Regions from separate parts of the Mesorhizobium sp. BH1-1-4 genome, predicted to be linked through region 2. Evidence: riboswitches for the same ligand, from Rfam matches in the RefSeq annotation. Region 2 holds a riboswitch; the other holds the start of a gene.
What was found. Region 2 has a riboswitch for thiamine pyrophosphate ahead of thiB (thiamine ABC transporter substrate binding subunit). Riboswitches for the same ligand answer to the same signal wherever they lie in the genome.
Positions count from the first base shown of each region.

Region 1: linked by a shared signal. The riboswitch ahead of LB569_RS11350 (Ykof family thiamine-binding protein) and the one ahead of thiB (thiamine ABC transporter substrate binding subunit) in region 2 are both predicted to bind thiamine pyrophosphate.

Region 1 is NZ_JAIUIN010000005.1:28,733-31,938, reverse strand. Features, by position in the region: gene LB569_RS11355 (ABC transporter permease) at 1-484, opposite strand, end outside; gene LB569_RS11350 (Ykof family thiamine-binding protein) at 599-1,207, opposite strand; TPP riboswitch at 1,198-1,311, opposite strand; gene LB569_RS11345 (hypothetical protein) at 1,509-1,898, opposite strand; gene LB569_RS11340 (formyltransferase family protein) at 1,962-2,999, opposite strand; gene LB569_RS11335 (putative RiPP precursor) at 3,086-3,178, opposite strand.
Region 2 is NZ_JAIUIN010000006.1:327,087-330,292, forward strand. Features, by position in the region: gene LB569_RS14430 (ABC-F family ATP-binding cassette domain-containing protein) at 1-943, opposite strand, end outside; gene LB569_RS14435 (thiamine diphosphokinase) at 945-1,604, opposite strand; TPP riboswitch at 1,691-1,805, shown strand; gene thiB (thiamine ABC transporter substrate binding subunit) at 1,849-2,847, shown strand; gene thiP (thiamine/thiamine pyrophosphate ABC transporter permease) at 2,912-3,206, shown strand, end outside.

The sequences.
Region 1 (3,206 bases), on a different contig from region 2:
GCAGTGCCGAAGGCAACCGAGCCAGCATGAAGACCCGCCAGCGCCCCGCGCCCATGGCGCGCAGCATCTGTCCGATCTCGGCCTCGGTCGCCTCGTAGCCCTGCACCAGGGCCACCAGCATCGGGAAGAAGGTGACCAGTGCCACCAGCACGATCTTGGGCGTAAGCCCGAAACCGAACCACAGCACCACCAAGGGCGCGATCGCCACCAGCGGCAAGGTCTGGCTGACGATGAAGACGGGAAACAGCGCGCGCCGCAAAGGCTGGAAGAAGTCGACCAGCATCGACAGCGCGAAGGCGGCGCCAAGAGAAAAGGCAAAGCCGATCAGCGTCGCCCGGATGGTGGGGATGGCGTTGTCGACCAGCGCCTCGCGGTTGAGGATCGCCTGTTCGAAGACGCGCAAGGGTGCAGGAAGAATGGTCGGCTTGATACCGGAATAATTCGCGTACAGCTCCCACGCCACGAGCAGCAACCCGACCGACATCACGGCCGGTGCCGCCTTGGCGAAGAAACCCGCAAAGTGGCGCGGGCGGTTGAATGACGATGAAGCCACGAGAGGTGAGACCCTTGACGGCCGTCGCGCACCAGCGCGAGCGGATCAGACAGCGGTGGGACTGTTGGCCGAAACCGTGACGTCGAGGGTTACGTGGCCTGCGCCTGGCCCGAAGCGGCAGAAAGCTTCATCGAGTGCCGAGAAGATCGCGCCGGCATCGCCGCGCAGCTTGGTGCAGAAATTCTTGGAGCGATCGTAGACGCCGGACTGCTCCAGGAAATCGATACAGCCATAGATCTCGTCCATGTGGTCGTCCGTGCCCATCACATAGAGAGAGAACTGCGCCGCCGCCGGCTGGCCAGTGGCGGGCGCGCCGCGCACGGCGGTGATGGCGGCTTGCTTGCGCGGACCAAGTGGCCCGGCAGGTCCGCCTGTCGCGTCGGAACGGCAGATCGGATCGTCCGGCTCACCCGGGCAGCCACGCGAAATGGTGGCCGACAGCACGCAATGTTTGCCGCTGCGGGAGGCGGCCACGAAAAGATCGCGCAGCGCCGGGAACAACACCTCGGGAGGGCCCACCAGCAAGGTCGAGATGTCGTCGGTCTCGATCCTGAGCCTGTCGCGCCATGGATCGAGCGCGCCGAGCGCACCCAGGATGACGCCGACGAAATCGTCGGCCATGGGATATAGGGAAACCTGTGCGCCTGAAAACATCGCCCGCCTCGCTCCGCTGGTATTACCCAGATCAGCTTCTAGGGTCTGTGGGCTTGCCGCCCCCGTCTCAGCCCCGACCGTACGGAGCACCCCTGTGGATGGCCGCGTTAAAGCACCATTCGATCGGTTGGGGAAGCGGTTTTTCGGCAGGTCGCGCCAAAAGCATTGCGCCAGCGCGAAGGCAGTCGGGCATTGCGGCGCGGAATTTATCTGGAACCTTCACCGCGCCGAGAGGTTGTCCCAACAGTCGCCGGACGCGATTCCAGGAAAAGTGTCAAGCGGTTTTCCGTCGGGATTTGCGTCAAACCAGAGAGATCGGCGGTTCATCGTTTCGGCGAAACCGGGCACCGATCCAGGCGACCAGTTTACAGAGATGGAGACAGACCATGTTCATGAAAATCCTCACGGCTTCGGCCTTCACCATTGCCTTGGCAACATCCGCCATGGCGCAAAGCAACAGCGCGGCCGGCGCGGATGGGTCCAGCGGCAGCGGCAAGTCGGTCACGGTGGACCCAAGCACGCCGGCCTCGCCCAATACGATCGATTCGGGCGCAACCAACAGCACGACCACCACGCCGGGCGACATGAATTCCAATGCGGACCGGAATTGCCCGACCAATCCCCAGGGCGCGCAGATGGATGCCAATGGCAACGCCACCGCCCCGACCGTGAACGACAACAACTGCGGCAAGTAGTTTTCGATCGCGGCATGGAAACCGCGGACGCAGGTCCGCGGTTTTCATGTGCATTTGGTCTAGGGGCCGTCCGGCGACACCTCGCGCGGCGATTGGCTATCCACCGCGCCAAAGACCCTTATGTCAGGCCGCGGTTTTCCAGCTTGCGAGCGCGCGAACACCGCGTGCATTTTCATCAGCCGCTTGAGCAGGCGACCATGGATGAGGTACCGGACCCGGCCATCGGCGAGATCGAACTCGATCCTGCCCCATCGCCTTACCGGACCCTTTCCAGTTGGCGGGCCAAGTCGATTGACCTCGAAGGCCAGCCTGACACTGCGGCCGGCGACATCCAGATAGATACCGGGATTGGCACCCAGGACATGCCACAGCCGGGCAACGTGCTCGATCGACATGTCGGATGAGATCATCGTGTGGTGCCGCTCAAGTCGCGCCCAGACGAAATCACCGGCTGGCTGAGGCAGCCCGGACACCAGACCCCTGCAATAGGCTGGCGCCACCTCGCGCACCAACCCGCGCATCGCGGTCGCCACGCTGTCGACCATATCGCGCCGCGATGCCCAGTCCACTTCGGAGAACGGCACCTGCCCGAGGATGTCGCCGTCGTCGAAATTAGCGGTCATCTTGTGCAATGTCACCCCGCCATGGACGGCATGCTGGCCGTCCGCGACCAGGCGATGGAGAGGATGCGGACCCCGGTAATTGGGCAGCAGCGCCGGATGAAAATTGAGCCCACCCTTGGGAAAGAGGTCGAGCACCTGCTGTGGGATCAAGGTCGGGAAAGCGTAGCAGATCAGCACATCCGCGGCGATGCCGGGCAATTGCCGGGCGAGCTCGTTCCACTCGTAAGGCCGGCCGAATTCGATCACCTTGACCGGCGTGTTGCCAAGATAGCGCCTGAGGAGAGACCAGCGCTTCAGCCTGCGTCGAAAATTGCCGATGCTGAAGCCTCTGCGCTGAAAACCAGGCACGATGATCGCGCCGATACGGTTGCCCGCCTCGATCCAGCCGGACAGCAGCGGCCCGGTGTAGGCAGTAACGTCCATTATGAAAACGGCATTGAGTTGGCCGACACGGGCCTCAGGCTGGGAAGACATTATCTCTCAGGCCTGGCGAAGCAAGACATCGCTTGCCGCCACGCGCTCTCACGGACCCGTCCTGGCAGGACCAAAAGGCCAGTCGGTCAGCCCGGCTTGGGAGAGAGCGGCCCGGCCGCGGCCACACTGGAGAGTCTCTCCCGTTTCACCAGCACGGGCTTTTCGTAGATCTTCCGCATGCTCACCCCCTGAAAATCAAATCAACCC
Region 2 (3,206 bases):
CGACCAGACCGACGCGGTCGCCTCGCTGGATGCGGGTCGAGAAGCCCTTGACCACGGTGAGGTCGCCAAAGCTCTTCTCGACGTTCTTCGCTTCGATCACCAGCTTGCCGGACTCGGCGGCGTCGCTGGCGACCATGGTCGCGCTGCCTTCGGCGCCGCGATGACCGCGAAACCGCTGGCGCATGGTCTGCAGTTCGCCGAGGCGTCGCATGTTGCGCTTGCGCCGTGCCGTCACGCCATAGCGCAGCCAGTGTTCCTCGCGCACGATCTGGCGGCCGAGCTTGTGCTGTTCGCGCTCTTCTTCTTCCAGCACAACGTCACGCCATTCCTCGAAATGGCCAAAACCTTTATCCAGCCGACGGGTCTGGCCACGGTCGAGCCAGACGGTGGCGCGCGACACGCGCTCCAGGAAGCGGCGGTCGTGCGAGATGACGATCAGCGCCGAGGACGTGCGGACGAGTTCCTCTTCCAGCCATTCGATCACCGAGAGATCGAGGTGGTTAGTCGGCTCATCAAGCAGCAGAATGTCGGGCTCCGGCGCCATTACGCGAGCCAAAGCGGCGCGCCTGGCCTCGCCACCGGAGAGGTCTGCTGGCCGCTCCTCGCCCGACAGGCCGAGATGTTCCATCAGATAGCTGGCGCGGTAGGGATCGTCGGCAGGCCCGAGCCCGGCTTCGACATAGGCGCGCACTGAGGCAAAACCGTCCATGTCGGGCATCTGCGGCAGATAGCGCACCGTCGCCGAAGGTTGGCGGAACACCTCGCCGTCCTGCGGTTCGATCAGGCCGGCGGCGATCTTGAGCAGCGTCGATTTGCCCGACCCGTTGCGGCCGACCAGCGCGATCTTGTCGCCGGCCGACGCGGTCAAGGCGGCGCCGTCGAGCAGCGGCGTGCCGCCAAAAGTCAGTCTTATCCCGTCGAGATTGAGAAGAGGCGGGGCCATGTCAGCTTTCAGGTGAGGGATAGGGATGGGCGAGCAGCAGCGCGCGGCCGTTGCCGAGCGCTATCTCGAGGCGGCCCCCGGTCTTGTCGAAGTTGACCTCGTTGGAAATGGTCAACGACGAACCGAAAGCCACCTCGACCTTGTCGAGTGGCCATTTGGCGCCGGTGACGGTCAGACCGGAGAGTTCGGAAAAGCCCAGAATGGAAAACAGCGTGCCGTCGGCATAATCGAAGCTCGCCCTGCCGTTGAGCAAGGGGACAGCCTCCTGGGCGCCGCTGGTCAAAAGCACATCCGTTCCGGCCTCGGCCAGCCGCAGGCCAAGTGCCAGATGCAGGAAGGCGTGATCGGCGCGCTTGCCGCCGAAGGCGCCCGCCAGCACGAGACGGGTCGCCCCGTGCCCGAGTGCCGCCGCGATCGCCAGTTCGCCGTCGGTCTTGTCCTTTTCCGCCGGGAAGGTCTGGCGGGGCACGGCGGCGAGGTCAGCAGGCAGATCGGCCGGAACCGAATCGAAATCGCCCACCCACAATTCCGGGACAAGGCCCAGCACCCGGGCATGGCCGATGCCTGCGTCGGCGGCGATGACGCGCGAGCCTTCGACCTGGCGGTCGAGCCGGGGCGTGCGGATGAGATCGCCGCCAAGCAGGATGGTGAATATGCTCATATCCCGTCGCCTTACCAGCCCGGCACGGGAAACGGAAGGCGGCAAACTCCCACTTGCGCGGGTCTTCGGGCCGGCCTATGTGTCGGAACGCTCTAACGGGGTGCCGGACGCGAATTTCGCGGGCCGGCTGAGAGGCAGTCTCGCCAACCCGCTGAACCTGATCCGGTTTGTACCGGCGGAGGGATTAGACGTTTCGGACAGTCCGACGCCTCAATTCCTTTCAACGCAAACGAAGGAGGCGCCGATGCGCGCAATTTTATATTCTCTCATCGCAGCCACGGCAGTGGCCTTGTCCGGGCCGGCCTTGGCCAAGGACAAGCTCACCGTCTACACCTATGAGAGCTTCACCGCCGACTGGGGTCCAGGTCCCGTGGTGAGGAAGGCATTCGAGGCCGAATGCGGCTGCGATGTCGAGTTCGTCTCGGTTGCCGATGGCGTGGCGCTGCTCAACCGCGTCAAGCTGGAAGGCGCCTCGACCAAGGCCGACATCGTGCTCGGCCTCGACACCAATCTCACCGCCGATGCCAAGGCCACGGGCCTGTTCGCGCCGCATGGCGCGGTGAGCGATGTCGATGTGCCGGGCGGCTGGAGCGACGATACTTTTGTCCCCTTTGACTATGGCTATTTCGCCGTCGTCTACGATACGCAGAAGCTGACGATGCCGCCGAAAAGCCTGAAGGACCTGGTCGAGGGCAGCGCCGACGACAAGATTGTCATCCAGGATCCGCGCACCTCGACGCCCGGCCTCGGCCTGCTGCTCTGGGTGAAGTCGGTCTATGGCGACAAGGCGCCGGAAGCCTGGGCCAAGCTCAAGACCAAGGTTTTGACCGTGACGCCGGGCTGGAGCGAGGCCTATGGCCTGTTCACCAAGGGCGAGGCGCCGATGGTGCTGTCCTACACTACCTCGCCGGCCTATCACATGGTCGCCGAGAATACCGAGCGCTACCAGGCCGCGTCGTTCGAAGAGGGCGAATACCTGCAGATCGAGGTCGCCGGCATCACCACCACGGGAGCCAAGAATCCGCTGGCGGAAAAGTTCATGGCCTTCATGACCGGACCGAAATTCCAGGACGCCATCCCCGAGACCAACTGGATGTTCCCGGCCGGCAAGACCGACAAGCCGCTAAACCCGGCCTTCGACAAGCTGGTCAAGCCGACCAAGACCTTGCTGTTCAGCCCGGAGGAGGTCGCGGCCAACCGCAAGGCCTGGGTGGACGAATGGCTGGCGGTGATGAGCAAGTAGGTTTTATGGGCTAATCATCCTGAGATGAGTGCTCTAAGCTTGGCCCATTTGCTGACGGTGCGGCGTGCAACGCGCGTCTGATCCCCGCATCACCGCCGGCGTCGTCGCGCTCGCCGGGATCGCGCTGCTGATCGGCGGCGCCTTTGCCGGGCTGCTCCTCGAAGGCGCGCATGACCTCTCCGGCGCCTGGGCGGCCTTCGATCCTTACCTGCTGCGCGTGGTGCGCTTCACGCTCTGGCAGGCAACCCTCTCGACCCTGCTTTCGGTGATACCGGCGCTGTTCGTGGCGCGAGCCCTGTCCCGGCATCCACGCTTCTTCGGCCGCGCGTTCATTCTGCAACTCTTCGCCGTGCCGCTGG